2 regions of the Pseudomonas sp. GP01-A4 genome follow, and region 2 is predicted to be linked to the other one. Evidence: predicted binding sites of a transcription regulator. Region 2 holds the regulator's gene; the other holds the start of a gene.

Region 1 (4,411 bases), 200 kb from region 2:
AGGCTGTCGTACTCGCCGGTCTTGCAGTTGGTGAGCATGGTGCCGGACAAATCCGTGGCCACGATTTGCGCCCCGGCCTTCAACTGGCCCATGTTGGTCCGCTCGAACTCATCGATGGCCATCGAAATCGAATACGGTTCCTGTCCCGACGAACAGGCCGCCGACCAGATGCGCAGGCGCTGGCCGGGAGCGGCCTTGATCGCCTCGGGCAGCACCTTGTTCTTGAGCACTTCAAACGGATAGGTATCGCGAAACCACAAGGTTTCGTTGGTGGTCATGGCGTCGACCACCATCTCCTTGAGCCCGCTGCGTGGCTGGCCCTGGATCCGTTGCACCAACTCCCCGAGGGACTTGATGCCTTGCTGCTCCATCAGTTTGTTGAGACGGCTGGATACCAGGTACTGCTTGTTTTCACCGAGCAATATGCCACAGGCCTTTTCCAGGAAGACCCGGAACTGTTCGAAATCCAAATTACCCGTAGACAATGATACCGCCTCTTAAATCGTGTGACCGCCAGGGAAAAGGCCCCTAGCCGTGATCTGCTGCCTTGATCCGGTCGACTACCCGGGATGCCAGGTCATCAGGGCGGAATTTGGCCAGGAAGTCATCGGCACCGACCTTCTTGACCATCGCCTGATTGAATACACCCGACAACGAAGTATGCAGGATGATATGTAGTTTTTGCATGCGTGGGTCGTTGCGTATCTCGGCCGTGAGGGTGTAGCCGTCCATTTCCGGCATCTCGATGTCGGAGATCATCATCAGGAATTCTTCTTCCGGCTTCTTGCCCTCATCCACCAGCTTGCGCAGGTAATCCAGGGCCTGGCGACCGTCATTGAGCGCGACCACTTCGACCCCAACGGTCTGCAGGCAACGGGACACCTGCTTGCGCGCAACCGAAGAATCGTCCACCGTCAGCACCCGCAGTGAGATCGCCTTGTGCGCGGTTTCGGCGTCTACCACACCCACCGATATCGCCTCGGAGGTCGGGGCCACTTCGGCGAGGATTTTCTCCACGTCGATGATTTCCACCAACTGGTTGTCGACCCGCGTCACCGCCGTGAGGTAGTGATCGCGACCGGTGCCCTTGGGCGGCGGATGGATCTCTTCCCAGTTCATGTTGACGATGCGCTCCACCGAGCGCACCAGGAAACCCTGGGTCTTGGTGTTGTACTCGGTAATGATCACGAACGGGCTCTCGCGGTCCTGCAATCCCGCCGAACCGGTGGCCATTGCCAGGTCAAGAATCGGGATGGTCGCGCCACGAATGTTGGCCACACCGCAAACCACCGGGCTGGACTTGGGCATTATTGTCAGCTTGGGACACTGCAACACTTCGCGAACCTTGAAGACATTAATCCCGTACAGCTGCTTGCCGTCCAGACGGAACAACAGCAACTCCAGGCGATTCTGCCCCACCAGCTGTGTGCGCTGGTTCACTGAATCCATTACACCGGCCATGCCCAGACTCCTACGCTAAAACTTAGGGGTACGACGCGTACCCAACACTAAACGGCACGAGCTTTGCTTTTTTATTGGCCATGGACATCAAAACGACAGTTTCCCGACGCCTCCGATCCCCACAGTACCGCAGATTGCTCTGCGTCTCGATGGCGTTGCTTGCCTTGGCTACGGGCCAGCCGGCCCGCGCCGATAACGTCACCTTGCCTGATCTGCTTATCGGCGTCACTCAAGGCTTTCTTGAGTTCACTGTAGAAGATTATCTGGCCACGACGCAGACACCGGGCCGCTACGAAATCCAGGTCAACCAGCTGGATCCGCGCCTGCGCATGCCCATGTGCGACAGAGAATTGACAGCTTCCCTGGAAAGCCCCGCCCAGCCCATCGGGCGCGTGACCGTGAAAGTGCGCTGCGAAGGCGCCTCGCCCTGGACGGTGTTCGTGCCCGCCCAAGTCAAACTGTTTCGCGAAGTGGTGGTGGTGACGCGCCCGCTGAAACGTACCGGAATCATTGGTTATGATGACGTCGCGATGCGCGAGCGCGACATCAGCATGATCACCCAGAGCTACCTCACGTCCCTTGACCAGGCACTCGGGCAGAAACTTACCCGACCAATGGTTGCTGACCAGGTGATTACCCTGGTCCATCTCGAGCAGGCCGAAGTCGTGCGCAAAGGTGACCAGGTGGTGATTTCCGCCAGCAGCGGTGGCCTGAATGTAAAAATGCCGGGGGAAGCCCTGTCCAACGGCGGCATGAGTGAACAGATTCGCGTCAAGAACCTGAATTCCAACCGCGTGATCAAGGCCCGGGTGACTGCGCCGGGGCAGGTTGAGGTGGCTTTATAGATCACTGGCATCGGACGCCAGCTTTTCCTACACTGTGCGCAAAGCGGCATCGCGCATAGGTTTATTGTCAATCGAGCCTAAAGTTTGTCCGGGTATGGCCGAAAACATGGCAAGCGTCCAAATACCCAGAGGTTTTTTTAACATGGTCATCGATTTCAGTCGTTTGAATAACGCCCTGCCAACGCCCGGTTCTTCGCGCACCAACGGTGCCAAAGACAGCGTTGAAGCCAAGTCCCAGCCTCTGCCTGCCAAGACAGAACAGGCCGGTGCGAGCCAAAGCGGGGAATCGGTACACCTGAGCAATGAGGCTCAACAGTTGCAGAAGGTCACTGACTCGCTGAGCGATCAGCCAGTTGTCAATAAAGCCCGTGTGGCCGAATTGAAACAGGCGATTGCCGATGGCAGCTATAAGGTCGACAGCAACCGTGTAGCCAGCAAACTGCTTAACTTCGAAGCCGAGCGCTAGGCAAAGGCCTGCGCCAGGCTTTTGGACGCTTAAACCCCAAGGCCAGCCATGCACGACGAAAACTTGCTACAACTGATCATTGAAGACCTGCCTCCCGCACAGCAGCTGCTGGAGCTCCTTCGAGAAGAATCACTGGCCCTGTACGGCCGGGACATGCGCATGCTGGAAGAAATCCTGGCGCGCAAGCAATCGCTGATCGTCCTGCTGGAACAGCACGGCAAGAAGCGCAGCCAGATTCTGATCAGCCTGGGCCTCACGGCCGACCACAAGGGCCTGGAACAACTCGCCAGCCACTCCACGGTGGGCGACCAGTTGCTGGCCCAGAGCAAAGAACTCAACCAGTTGCTGACCCTGTGCCAGGAAACCAACCTCCTCAACGGCCAGGCCATCCAGCTTCAGCAAGCCACGACCGCCAATCAGTTGCGTATCCTCCACGGCGGCGAGCCTCCGGCTCTCTACAACGCTCAAGGCTCCACCTCACGCCTGGCCAAGCCAAGCACCCGCAGCCAAGCCTGAAACCAGTTTGAGCGCGCCCTATCCAAGTCGCGCCACATACTGGCAAAATGACATCACTTGCGTGTAGTCGTATTTTGTCTGGAGATGGAAGAACCGTGTTCAACACCCTTAACGCGGAAGATGCTCCGCAGCCACCCAAGGTACTCACCACGCCGCTGGAAATCGCTGGCACCTTGCGGATGCTGCAAGAAAGCCATGATCCGCTGATCATCACCTTCCATGAACGCAACCAGCGGTTTCAAAGCTACCTGGTGGAAATCGACCGGGACAGCAAGACACTGGCCCTGGACGAAATGGTCCCGCGCGACGGCGAACGCTACCTCGAGAATGGCGAAGCTTTCCGGATCGAAGGTTTTCACGAGGGGGTGCGGGTAGCCTGGGAAAGCAACGGCACCCTGACCCTCGATGAAGCCGGCGGCCATCGTATTTACCGCGGCAGCATGCCTGGCGAGGTGATTTACCATCAGCGTCGCAACGCCTTCCGCGCGGCGTTGAAGCTGGCGCAACTGGTGAGCGTCGAACTGGGCGGCGACAAACTCAAGGCCCCCATCAGCGGCAAGTTGCTGGATATTTCCGCCACCGGCTGCAAATTGCGCTTCGAAGGGGATATTTCCGAGCGCCTGCAACTGGGCCAGGTCTACGACCGATTTATCGCCGCGCTACCCTTTGGCAGCATGACCACCTCGGTAGAACTGCGTTACCTGCACTTCGAAGAAAGGATCAACACCACCTTCGCCGGCCTACGTTTTCATAACATGAGCGGGCTGGTGCAGCGTCAGGTCGAGCGGTTTGTGTATCAACTGCAGCGTGAAGCGCGGCGGTTTGACAAGGACGACGACCTTTAAACAATAAAGGTCGCGACAAAAAAACGGGCAGTCCCTCAAGGGGGCTGCCCGTTTTTGCTTTCAGGGGCGCGCCCTGCTCAAGTCATGGGGGTGATCATCCGGGTCCGGATGCTCTGGTGGCTCGGTGACAGGCTCCGGCTGATCCAGTTCGGGATCGACTTCCGGCTCGGGATCCACAACGGCGGTCTGCATCTGGTCCTGCACCACCTGTTCGTCCACTCGCGGATCGAGGCATGCTACCAGGGGCGAACTGGACATGCTGTCGGGCATCGCCACGT
Region 2 (4,411 bases):
GTCATGAATTACCGGTCGCCTACCTGACCGACGGGCCGCGGATCCCGGATGATCTGCATCTGCCGCGCCGTCATCAGTTGGTCAGCCGGGCTGTCAGCGTGCAAATGCAGGAAGAACCCAGTGAGGAAGCGATGGCTGACATGTTTGCTGACCTCTACCACAGCCCGAACAAGCGAGTTGGCTGAGGCATCATGGCTTTCTATTTAAAAATGACAGTGAAAAGTATCTACATCGATGGCCTGCCAGCAGTTCGCGCGGCCAACTTATGTAGCCTGCGTCTAAGCAAGACAAGGTAAAGAAATAAAATGGGCAGCATGCATCCCGTACAGGTGATCGCGGTGACCGGCGGCAAAGGTGGCGTCGGGAAAACTAACGTGTCAGTGAATTTGTCCCTGGCCCTGGCAGAGCTTGGCCGTCGCGTCATGCTGCTGGATGCTGACCTGGGGCTGGCGAACGTCGACGTTCTGCTGGGACTGACGCCCAAACATACCCTGGCCGATGTGATTGAAGGCCGCTGTGAGCTGCGCGACGTACTGTTGCAAGGCCCCGGCGGGATTCGCATCGTGCCGGCCGCTTCCGGCACCCAGAGCATGGTGCACCTGAGTCCGGCGCAACATGCCGGCCTGATTCAGGCGTTCAGCGACATTGGCGACAACCTCGACGTACTGGTGATCGACACCGCCGCCGGGATCGGCGAGTCGGTGGTCAGTTTCGTGCGCGCAGCCCAGGAAGTGTTGCTGGTGGTGTGCGACGAACCCACCTCGATCACCGACGCCTACGCCCTGATCAAACTGCTCAACCGCGACTACGGCATGAACCGCTTCCGCGTGCTGGCCAACATGGCCCAAAGCCCGCAGGAAGGGCGGAATCTGTTCGCCAAGTTGACCAAGGTCACGGATCGCTTCCTCGATGTCGCCTTACAATACGTTGGCGCAGTTCCTTACGACGAGTGTGTGCGCAAGGCCGTGCAAAAGCAGCGTGCGGTCTATGAAGCGTTCCCTCGTTCGAAGTGCGCATTGGCGTTCAAGGCTATTGCCCAGAAGGTCGATACCTGGCCGTTGCCCGCCAATCCCCGGGGGCATCTGGAGTTTTTCGTCGAGCGATTGGTGCATCAGACGAGCGCAGGACCGGTGCTATGACAGCCAGCGGCTACAACCTTTACAAGAAGTCGGCACGTGACAGTCAAGTCGAATTGATCGAGCGCTATGCGCCCCTGGTCAAGCGCATTGCCTATCACCTGCTGGCGCGCTTGCCTGCCAGCGTGCAGGTCGAGGACTTGATCCAGGCCGGGATGATCGGCCTGCTTGAAGTGTCGACCAAGTACGACGCGAGCAAGGGCGCGAGTTTCGAGACATACGCGGGTATCCGTATCCGTGGGGCCATGCTCGATGAAGTGCGTAAAGGTGATTGGGCGCCGCGATCAGTGCACCGCAATACGCGGATGGTGAGTGACGCAATTCGCTCAATTGAAGCAAAAACCGGTCGCGACGCTAAAGATCATGAAGTTGCGGCCGAACTCCAATTGAGTCTCGACGATTACTACGGGATTTTGAACGATACCTTGGGCAGCCGGCTGTTCAGTTTCGACGACCTTTTACAGGACGGCGAACATGAAGGGCTGCACGAGGACGGCGCGAGTGCCCATCTCGAACCGTCACGGGACCTGGAAGATGAACGCTTCCAGAGCGCGCTGGCGGACGCGATAGCCAATTTGCCGGAGCGTGAGCGACTGGTGTTGGCGCTGTACTACGACGAAGAGCTGAACCTCAAGGAAATCGGTGAGGTCCTGGGGGTCAGCGAATCGCGGGTCAGCCAGTTACACAGCCAGTGCGCGGCCCGCTTGCGGGGGCGTTTGGGAGAGTGGCGAGCGCGCTGACAGGCAGTGTGGGGACACTGCGAACGATACCGTCCAGGCCCTGCGCCCGGACGGGCTTGGCCCGTGGTGCGCCCCCGGTAGTCCTTTTTGTGTAACGCCTGTTGATTGATATGGCGCGCCCAGGTGCTGGGCGCGTTTAAGACTGCTTGGAGGTCGAATTGGACAAGAACATGAAAATCCTCATCGTTGATGACTTCTCAACGATGCGGCGGATCATAAAAAACCTGTTGCGTGACCTTGGGTTCACTAACACGGTCGAGGCGGATGACGGTATTACGGCGATTCCGATCCTCAACAGCGGGAGCATCGACTTTCTGGTAACGGACTGGAACATGCCGGGCATGACCGGTATCGATCTGCTGCGCCACGTGCGCGCCGATGAAAAACTGCGCAGCCTGCCTGTGCTGATGGTGACCGCTGAAGCCAAGCGTGAACAGATCATCGAAGCCGCCCAGGCCGGGGTCAACGGCTACGTGGTCAAGCCATTCACTGCACTGGCCTTGAAAGAGAAGATCGAAAAGATCTTCGAACGCATCGGTCATTGATGCTGCCACGGGGGAGCTATGGAGCATAAAGAATCATCGCAGGCCGACTTTGAGTCGACCCTGAAAAAACATGCTCATCAACTCGTCGAAAGCCTTGAAAGAGGCCAGTTCGGCGACGCGGTGCAGTTGATCCATGAGCTCAACCAGACCCGTGACCGCGGCCTGTACCAGGAAGTGGGCAAGCTCACCCGTGAGTTGCACAGTGCGATAGTCAATTTTCAGATTGACCCGCACATGCCCCAGGCCGAGGAAATCTCGCAGATCACGGATGCCACCGAACGCCTGTCCTACGTGGTCAGGCTGACTGAGGCGGCGGCCAACCGCACCATGGACCTGGTGGAAAACGCCACGCCTCTGGTCAACGGTATGGCCAGTGAAGCCAAGGCCCTGAGCACTGACTGGGGCCGGTTCATGCGTCGGGAAGTGGGCGCTGAGGAGTTTCGTGAGCTGGCGCGTCGGGTCGAGGGCTTTTTGTCCCGCAGCGAGCAGGAAAACCGCACGGTTTCCAGCAACCTCAATGACATTCTGCTGGCCCAGGATTACCAGGACCTCACCGGTCAGGTGATCAAGCGTGTGACCCAACTGGTCACCGAAGTGGAAAGCAACCTGCTCAAACTGGTGTTGATGGCGGGCCAGGTCGACCGGTTTGCCGGCATCGAACATGACCGCGCAGCGATCCTTTCTGAAAAAGATCCACAAAAACACCTCGCCAAGGGTGAAGGTCCGCAGATTCATGCCGATAAACGTGAAGACGTTGTATCCGGGCAAGACGACGTAGACGATTTGCTGTCCAGTTTAGGCTTCTAAGGAGCACACCCATGAGCTTCGGCGCCGATGAAGAAATCCTTCAGGATTTCCTTGTAGAGGCCGGCGAAATTTTAGAGCAACTGTCCGAACAACTGGTCGAGCTGGAAAGCCGACCGGATGATGCGAACCTGCTCAATGCAATTTTTCGCGGTTTTCATACTGTAAAAGGGGGCGCCGGCTTCCTCCAGCTCCACGAGCTGGTGGAGTGCTGTCACATCGCCGAGAACGTGTTCGACATCCTGCGCAAGGGTGAGCGGCACGTCGACTCGGAACTGATGGACGTGATCCTGGAAGCACTGGACGCGGTCAACGGCATGTTCAGTGAAGTGCGCGAGCGCGCACCGATCACTGCCGCCACGCCGGAACTGCTGGCCGCCCTGGCGCGCCTGGCGGAACCTGCGGCCAACGCTCCCGTGGTGGAAGCGGTGGCTGAGCCGGTTGCCGAGCCTGCGGGCGACGTGACCGACAGCGAATTTGAACAACTGCTGGACTCGCTGAACGCCGTCAAGGCCGAAGCCGAAGCGCCGGCAGCCAGTGCGCCGGCCATGGTGCCGACCACCGAAGACATTACCGACGCCGAGTTCGAGTCGTTGCTCGACCAGTTGCACGGCAAGGGCCAGTTTGCCCCGGACGCGGTGGCCGCAGCGCCAGCGCCAACGGAAGCCGCGGCGCCCGTCAGCAATGAAATCACCGACGACGAATTTGAAGCGCTGCTGGACCAGTTGCACGGCAAAGGCTCGTTTGCCGCCGAGGCTCTGCCGGAAGTCGCCGCAACGGCCGCCGCGCCTGCGGCACCCGCTGCTGCGCCGGCCGCCGATGGACTGATCTCCGATCACGAATTCGAAGCCCTGCTGGATGAACTGCACGGCAAGGGCAAGTTCACCGAAGTGGTCGGCGCTGCTGCACCGGCTGCTGCCGCAGCTGTCGCAACACCGGCTCCTGCCGCCAAGGCTGCCGCGCCTGTCGCAGCGAAAGCGGCTCCGGCTCCGACTCCAGCACCGGCCCGGGCTGCCACGGCTGCCCCGGCCCCGGACAAGCAACCGGCCAGTGAAGCCGAAACCACCGTGCGGGTTGATACCGCGCGCCTGGACGACATCATGAACATGGTCGGTGAACTGGTGCTGGTGCGTAACCGCCTGGTGCGCCTGGGCCTGAACAGTGGCGACGAGGCCATGCAAAAGGC

Evidence for each region. The regulator FliA, encoded in region 2, starts transcription of late flagellar genes. The targets are predictions, from matches to a motif close to CTAAAGTTTNNNNNNNNNNNGCCGNTAA.
Region 1: flgM (flagellar biosynthesis anti-sigma factor FlgM) is a predicted target of FliA. The motif match lies at 2,384-2,411, and genes of this name have one in related genera.

What each region holds. Positions count from the first base shown of each region.
Region 1 is NZ_JBYSWF010000002.1:219,157-223,567, forward strand. It holds gene cheR (protein-glutamate O-methyltransferase CheR) at 1-485, opposite strand, end outside; gene AC3WKX_RS03000 (chemotaxis protein CheV) at 529-1,461, opposite strand; gene flgA (flagellar basal body P-ring formation chaperone FlgA) at 1,542-2,306, shown strand; gene flgM (flagellar biosynthesis anti-sigma factor FlgM) at 2,449-2,772, shown strand; gene flgN (flagellar protein FlgN) at 2,821-3,288, shown strand; gene AC3WKX_RS03020 (flagellar brake protein) at 3,384-4,133, shown strand; gene AC3WKX_RS03025 (MFS transporter) at 4,194-4,411, opposite strand, start outside.
Region 2 is NZ_JBYSWF010000002.1:17,633-22,043, reverse strand. It holds gene flhF (flagellar biosynthesis GTPase FlhF) at 1-185, shown strand, start outside; gene fleN (flagellar synthesis regulator FleN) at 306-1,139, shown strand; gene fliA (RNA polymerase sigma factor FliA) at 1,136-1,876, shown strand; gene AC3WKX_RS01915 (chemotaxis response regulator CheY) at 2,047-2,421, shown strand; gene AC3WKX_RS01910 (protein phosphatase CheZ) at 2,440-3,228, shown strand; gene AC3WKX_RS01905 (chemotaxis protein CheA) at 3,240-4,411, shown strand, end outside.